Regions from separate parts of the Ciceribacter sp. L1K23 genome, predicted to be linked through region 1. Evidence: riboswitches for the same ligand, from Rfam matches in the RefSeq annotation. Region 1 holds a riboswitch; the other holds the start of a gene.
The links. A riboswitch is a leader RNA that binds a small molecule or an ion and turns the genes downstream of it on or off. The one in region 1 is predicted to bind thiamine pyrophosphate.

Region 1 (3,402 bases):
CGGGACGCCAGTCCGGACCCGCGCACCCGCAAAGCGATGATGGCGCGCACGAGGAGCAGAGCGAGCCCGGTCGACAACAGAGCGGCGCTGCCGGCGATCGAGAGGCTGGTCACTGCAGCGGACAGGAACGCCGGCTCGATCAGGAGAGCGAAGAGATCGGCCCGCAGTCCCGACACAAGGATCGACATCAGCGGCAGGCCGAGGAAAAGCGCCGCGGCAAGAATCAGCAACCCGTCCTGCAGGCGGACCAGACCGGATCCCGCGTCAAACCGCCGTACCGGCCGCTCGCTTCCGGCAATCGCCTCGTCGGGCGCCGGCAGCAGGCTGATTACCGCAAGCAGCGCGCCCGTCACGCCGATCTGCAAAACGGCCAGCGAGACCGCGCGCGCCGGATCGAAATCGAAGCGCAGCGCCTGGTAGATCGCCACCTCCAACGTCGTCGCTGCGGGTCCCCCGCCGAGCACGAGGACAAGCGTGAAGCTCGTGGCGCAGAGCATGAACACCAGCCCCGCGACCTCTGGCAGCAGCCGCGCGACGACAGGCCACTCGACGAAACGGAATGTCGCGGAACGGCCCATGCCGAGTTCCGCCGAAAGCATCCAGTATTCGGCGGGAACCCGCTCCAGCCCGGCCAGAAGAAGCCGGGCGGCGAGCGGCATGTTGAAGAACACGTGGGCGAGAAGAATGCCCGACAGCCCGTAGATGGAGAGCGGCTCGTCCACGCCGATCCCCAAAAGCAGCGCGCTGACAAGTCCGGTCCGGCCCCAGATGCCGATCAGCCCCAGCGCGCCGATCAGCACCGGCAGCCCCATCGGCACCGCCATCAGACGGATCAGCCAGATCCGGCCGGGAAACTGCCTTTGCCGCGCGAGCGCGAGCGCGACGGGAATGCCGAAGAGAAGCGACAGAAGCGTCGACAGACCCGCCTGCAACAGGGTGAAGCGCAAGGCCGGCAGGATGACGGGATCGGCGACGAGCGAGGCAAAACCCTGTCCCGATCCGATGGCGAGCAGAGCCGCGACCGCAGCCAGGATGAACGCCAGGATCGCGACGAGGCCAAAGGCCCCGCCGGCGACATGCGTCATCGTCTGCCTGCGGCTCAGCACGGCGTCACTTGGCCATGGCGGCGAGCCACTCGTCGACCCAGGCTTTCCGGTTAGCCGCGACCTCGTCGGAGCTGAACAGCAGCGTCTTCTCCGGCTGCACGAGCTTGCCGAAGGCGTCTGGCAACGGCTCGGAGGTGGAGGTGACAGGCATCATCCAGTTGTTGGTGGGGATCGCATCTTGGAAGCCGGGCGTGATCATGAAGGACAGGAACTGCCGCGCCAGTTCCTTCTGCGGCGCAGTCTTCAAAAGACCGGCGACCTCGATCTGGATGTAGTGCCCCTCCGAAAACGCCGCCGCCTGATACCGGTCCGTGTCCTCGGCCACCATGTGGTAAGCCGGCGAGGTCGTGTAGGACAGGACCATCGGCACCTCGCCCTTCGTGAACAGCCCATAGGCCTCCGACCAGCCCGGCGTCACCGTCAGCACGCGATCCTTGAGCTTCGCCCAGGCGGCAGGCGCCTCGTCGCCGTAGACGGCCTTGACCCAGAGAAGCAGTCCGAGCCCGGGCGTCGAGGTGCGCGGATCCTGGATCGCGATCTTCACGGAAGGGTCGCCATCGACCAGCTCCTTGAGGCTTGCAGGCGGCGTCTTCAGTACCTCTGTGTCATAGACGAAGGCAAAATGCCCGTAGTCGTAAGGCACGAACACGTCGTCTGAGTAGTCACCCGGCACCTTGACACCCGAAGTATCGATGCCGTGCGGCTCGAACAGTCCGGTATCCTTGGCCTCGGTCACGAGGTTGGTATCGAGCCCGAGAACGATATCGGCCTGGCTCGTCTCGCCCTCAAGCTTCAGCCGTGTCAGAAGCGCCACTCCATCGGCCACGCCGACGAAATCGACCGTGCAGTCGCATGTCTTCTCGAACTCTTCCTTCACCTTCGGACCAGGACCCCACTCCGCAATGAAGCTCTCATAGGTATAGACGGTCAGCTTCCGTTCCGCCGAAAGGGCGGCAGCCTGCTGCGTAAAGGCAAGAACGAGTGACGCGGCAAGGCCGCAAATGGCAGGATATGAACGACGGTTCGGCATGACGCCCTCCTCTTGTTGACAAAATCGGGGATAGGGCGTCGCTTGGGATACGCGTCTAATCCCTCCGCCGGTGTTAACCGGATCAGGTTCCGCGGGTTGGCGATGAAGCCTCTCAGCCAATCGTCCGAAAAGGACGAGGGGCACCCCGTTAGAGCAAGCGAAGAGATAACGCGATGGGTCCCGCCTGGCAAGCCTCCGCGACGCCCGGCTCAAGCGCCCGTGACCCACGGTTCGACGACCGCGCGCTATCCCATGGCGGCTTCCGGATCGTCATGTGGCGGTATAGGAAATAGGCTACGCGGGGCATCATCACCGAGACGGGACGCATGCGGATTTCAGACCTTGCAGCAGTGACAGCCACCACAGATACGACAGCGGCCAGCATGGAGCTGAGCTTTGGCCGCCAGTTGAAAATAGCCGCCGACAGTTTCTGGCAATCGGCCTCCCGCAACCGGATCATCGGCTTCGCGATCGCCCTCCTCGGCGTCATTCTGCTGACCGCCTATGGCACGGTGCTGCTGAACCAGTGGAACGCGCCTTTCTACAATGCGCTCGAACGACGCGATCTTCCCGCCTTCATCAAGGAACTGCAGAATTTCGCGGTGATCGCCGGCTGCCTCCTGCTGCTCAACGTCATCCAGACCTGGCTCAATCAAATGACGGCGCTGTCCATGCGTGAAGGTCTTTCCCGCGATGTCGTCGACCAGTGGCTGACCGACAGGCGCGCCTACCGCCTTTCTGTCTCAAGCCCGCTCGGCATCAATCCGGATCAGCGACTGCACGAGGACGCGCGCAAGTTGGCCGAGATGACCGCATCGCTGGCGATCGGCCTCGTGCAGTCGACGATCCTGCTCGCCTCCTTCGTCGGCGTCCTGTGGACGCTGTCCAACGACTTCGTCTTCCACGTCGACGGCCGCAGCTTTGCTATTCCCGGCTATCTCGTGTGGGGTGCGCTGCTCTATGCCACGGCGGCCGCCCTTCTCAGCCAACTCGTCGGCCGCAGCCTGTCGCGGCTCAACGCCGAGCGATATGCGAAAGAAGCAGATCTGCGTTTCGCCCTGATGCGCGCCAACGAAAATCTCGAGGCGATCACCTTGGCAAGGGCAGGCGAGACGGAGCGTCGCCATATCCACGAAACCATAGACACGGTGCTGGCCACCATTCGCCGTCTGGCGCTCGCGCTCACCAACCTTACCTGGGTAACGGCCGGCTTTGGCTGGTTGGCGATCGTGGTCCCGATCCTCATCGCCTCGCCGGCCTATTTCG
Region 2 (3,402 bases), 460 kb from region 1:
TTGTATTTGCTCCACAAACGAGAACGGCAACTTTCTCGCCCGGCTCAGCTACGTATCGACCGGAGAGAAGCGCGGCGAACGCTGTGGCACCGCCGGGCTCCGTCGCTATTCTTGCATGCTCCCAAAGTGCCTTCTGAGCATTTACGATTGCCTCGTCCGGCACAAGCACGGATTGGGCCACGTGCGCCTGCGCGATCGGAAACATCAGTCTGCCGATCTGTCTCGGCGCCAGCGAATCGGCTGCGACGCCGCCGGCCGGTGCATCCACCGGTTTGCCCGCTGCAAGCGCATGATTGAGTGTGGGTGCCATCTCGGGCTCCACTGCGATGATACGCACGCGATCCTCGAACCATGCCGCGAGACCGCCGATCAGGCCGCCACCGCCGACGGCCACAAGAAGCGTAGTCATATCCGGAAGGTCGTCCTCGATCTCCCCGCCAAGCGTTCCTTGGCCCAACAGCGTTTCCACCTGGTCATAGGCGTGGATAGGAAGGGCGCCGGTCCGGGCCACGAACTCCTCGCTGGCCGCCAATGCATCGGCATAGAGATCCCCGCCGACAATGAGGTCTGCCCCATAGCTTCGGATGCGGTCCGTCTTCGCCTTTGCGCTCACGGTTGGTACGAAGATAGTCGCCTTTATCCCGAGTTTATGCGCCGCGTAGGCGACCGCCGCGCCGTGGTTGCCGCCCGAGGCCGCGACGACGCCCGCCTTCGGAATTTCCCGCGTCAGAAGGCTCGCGAAGGCTCCGCGCGCCTTGAAGGAACCGGAATGCTGCAGGTATTCCAGCTTCAGGTCGATCGGACCACCATCGAGACCAAAGTCCTGCGCGCCGACGGACAGGACGGGGGTATGGCGCACGTAGGTCCGGATGACACTCGAAACTTGTTCTATGCGCTCACGCGTGACTGGGCCGATCGACACTAACGGTACCTCTCTGGATTGACAATTCTTCGTTACTTCGCAAAATAACGAAATGCAAGACGTGGACCTGTACAAAGCGCTCGCCAACGAAAAGCGATTGGCCATTCTCGAATGGCTCAAGTCGCCGTCCACGCATTTTCCACCGCAGGCGGATGGCGATTTCGGTAGCGATGGCGTCTGTGCCGTTTTCATTGCGCAGAAGCTGGGCATATCCCAGGCCACCTTGTCCGAACATATGCGCGTTCTGGTTGGCGCCGGGCTGGTTCGGCCGAAGAAGATCAAGCAATGGATTTTCTATCGCCGCGATGAGGATCGCATCGCCAGAGTGAAGGCTGAAACGCTCCTGCTCCTCTGAAACCGGCCAAGTCGCGATATGGAACCGTGAGGATTTTTCGCGTGACAGGCGGGCCAAAGCCTGCCAATCATAGCCTCGCTTGAGAGACAGGGGCGCTCGTGGTCACACGGGCTGAGACGTACCCTTCGAACCTGAACCAGATAATGCTGGCGGAGGGAGTCGCTCGGAGCCGACGCCGGTGTCCAGCGACAACCGTCAGCTCCTGTCGATTTGCCCGCCGCGAAAGGGCAATGAGATGACTTCCAGCACTCCCGGTAAACACTTGGCGTCCATGCGCGATGCGACACCGCTCGTTCAGTGCATCACCAATTATGTCGCCATGAATGTCGCCGCCAACGTTTTGTTAGCGGCAGGAGCGTCGCCCGCCATGGTGCATAGCGTCGAGGAGGCCGGCGAATTCGCCGCCTTTGCCGGCGCTCTGACGATCAACATGGGCACGGTGTCCCCGGATTGGGCGGACGGGATGAAATCTGCCGCCGACAGTGCTGCTGCCGCCGGACGGCCCTGGGTGCTCGATCCGGTTGCCCACATGGCGACATCCTATCGCCGCAAGGTCGTTACCGAGCTGCTGGATCTGCGGCCGACGGTCATTCGTGGCAACGCCTCCGAAATTCTGGCGCTTGGCGGTGGTAACAGCAGCGCTAGAGGCGTTGATACAAAGGATGACGTTGCGGCAGCCGAGGATGTCGCAAGGCAACTTGCGCTTTCGCGGCAATGCATCGTCGCGGTGACCGGACGAACAGATTTCGTGACCGATGGCACGCGAACGGCCCATATCGACGGCGGCTCGGCCTGGATGCCGAGGGTCACGGCGCTCGGTTGCTCGCTTACCTGCCTGGTCGGTGCTTATGCCGCGGTCGAACCGGACGCCTTCACCGCCACCACGGCCGCGCTCGCGCATTTCGCCGTCGCTGGCGAGCTCGCGGAACGCGACGTATCCGGTCCTGGAAGCTTCGCGGTCGCTTTTCTGGACGCGCTCGCAAGCGTGGACGGGAGGACCCTTGATGACAAGGCGCGGGTACGCCTGTCATGAGGACGTTTGATCTTTCGCTCTATCTCGTGCTCGACCCCGTTCTGTGTGCCGGCATCGGCATGGTCGAGACTGCTCGCCTTGCGGTTGCCGGAGGTGTCACGATGGTACAGCTCCGCAACAAGCATGCCTCAACGGATGATCTGGTCGAAACCGGGCTTGCTCTGAAGGCGGTCCTTGCGGGTACGGGGGTTCCAATCATCGTCAACGACGATGTGGAGGCGGCGATGATCATGGGCGCCGCGGGAATTCACGTCGGCCAGGGCGATGCGCCTGTCGCCGAGGTGCGAGAAAGAATCGGCCACGAAATGATCCTGGGTCTTTCGATCGGCTCGATCAGTGAAGCCGCCCGGATCGATACGGCTGTCGTCGACTACGTCGGCGTCGGCCCTGTCTTCCCGACAGCCACTAAACCCGGCCATCCTCCCGCGATCGGTTTTGCGGGACTTGCCGATGTGGCGTCTGCGAGCCCGGTTCCATCCGTGGCGATCGGCGGTCTCAAGAGGCCACACGTGGCCGATTGCAGGAGATCCGGCGCCTCAGGCGTTGCAGTGGTTTCGGCCATCTGCGGCCAGGTGGACCCCTCAGCGGCCGCCGCCGAGCTGGTGTCAGCGTGGAAGGGGGTTGGCGCATGATCCGGAATGTCCTGTCCATTGCGGGCTCCGATCCGTCCGGCGGTGCCGGCATCCAGGCCGATCTCAAGAGCTTTTCGGCCCGGGGTGTATACGGCATGGCCGCCATCACCGCGCTGACGGCGCAGAACACTCAAGGCGTGTCGGCGTTTGTGCCGGTCGAGGCCGACTTCCTCGCCGAGCAGATCCGCATGATTTTCGCCGATGTTCGCGTGGACGCGGTGAAGATCGGCATGATCGCGACAGCCGCCAATGCCATCGCGGTGGCGGAAGTCCTGCGGGCTCACACACGTGTTCCGATCATCCTCGATCCGGTCATGGTGGCAAAGGGAGGGGCATCGCTTCTGGATGCCGATGCCGTGGACGCCGTACGCCAGCATCTCTTACCGCTTGCGACCGTAATCACGCCCAATCTACCGGAGGCAGCAGTGCTTTTGAGGATGGAAGAAGCCTCCGACAGAGC

Region 2: another riboswitch for thiamine pyrophosphate. It lies ahead of thiM (hydroxyethylthiazole kinase); the one in region 1 lies ahead of thiB (thiamine ABC transporter substrate binding subunit).

The regions. Positions count from the first base shown of each region.
Region 1 covers NZ_JAGRRC010000001.1:3,875,955-3,879,356, reverse strand. The annotation lists gene thiP (thiamine/thiamine pyrophosphate ABC transporter permease) at 1-1,085, opposite strand, end outside; gene thiB (thiamine ABC transporter substrate binding subunit) at 1,111-2,136, opposite strand; TPP riboswitch at 2,179-2,294, opposite strand; gene J5J10_RS18765 (ABC transporter ATP-binding protein/permease) at 2,463-3,402, shown strand, end outside.
Region 2 covers NZ_JAGRRC010000001.1:3,413,997-3,417,398, reverse strand. The annotation lists gene J5J10_RS16510 (threonine/serine dehydratase) at 1-922, opposite strand, end outside; gene J5J10_RS16505 (metalloregulator ArsR/SmtB family transcription factor) at 975-1,277, shown strand; TPP riboswitch at 1,356-1,452, shown strand; gene thiM (hydroxyethylthiazole kinase) at 1,513-2,310, shown strand; gene thiE (thiamine phosphate synthase) at 2,307-2,942, shown strand; gene thiD (bifunctional hydroxymethylpyrimidine kinase/phosphomethylpyrimidine kinase) at 2,939-3,402, shown strand, end outside.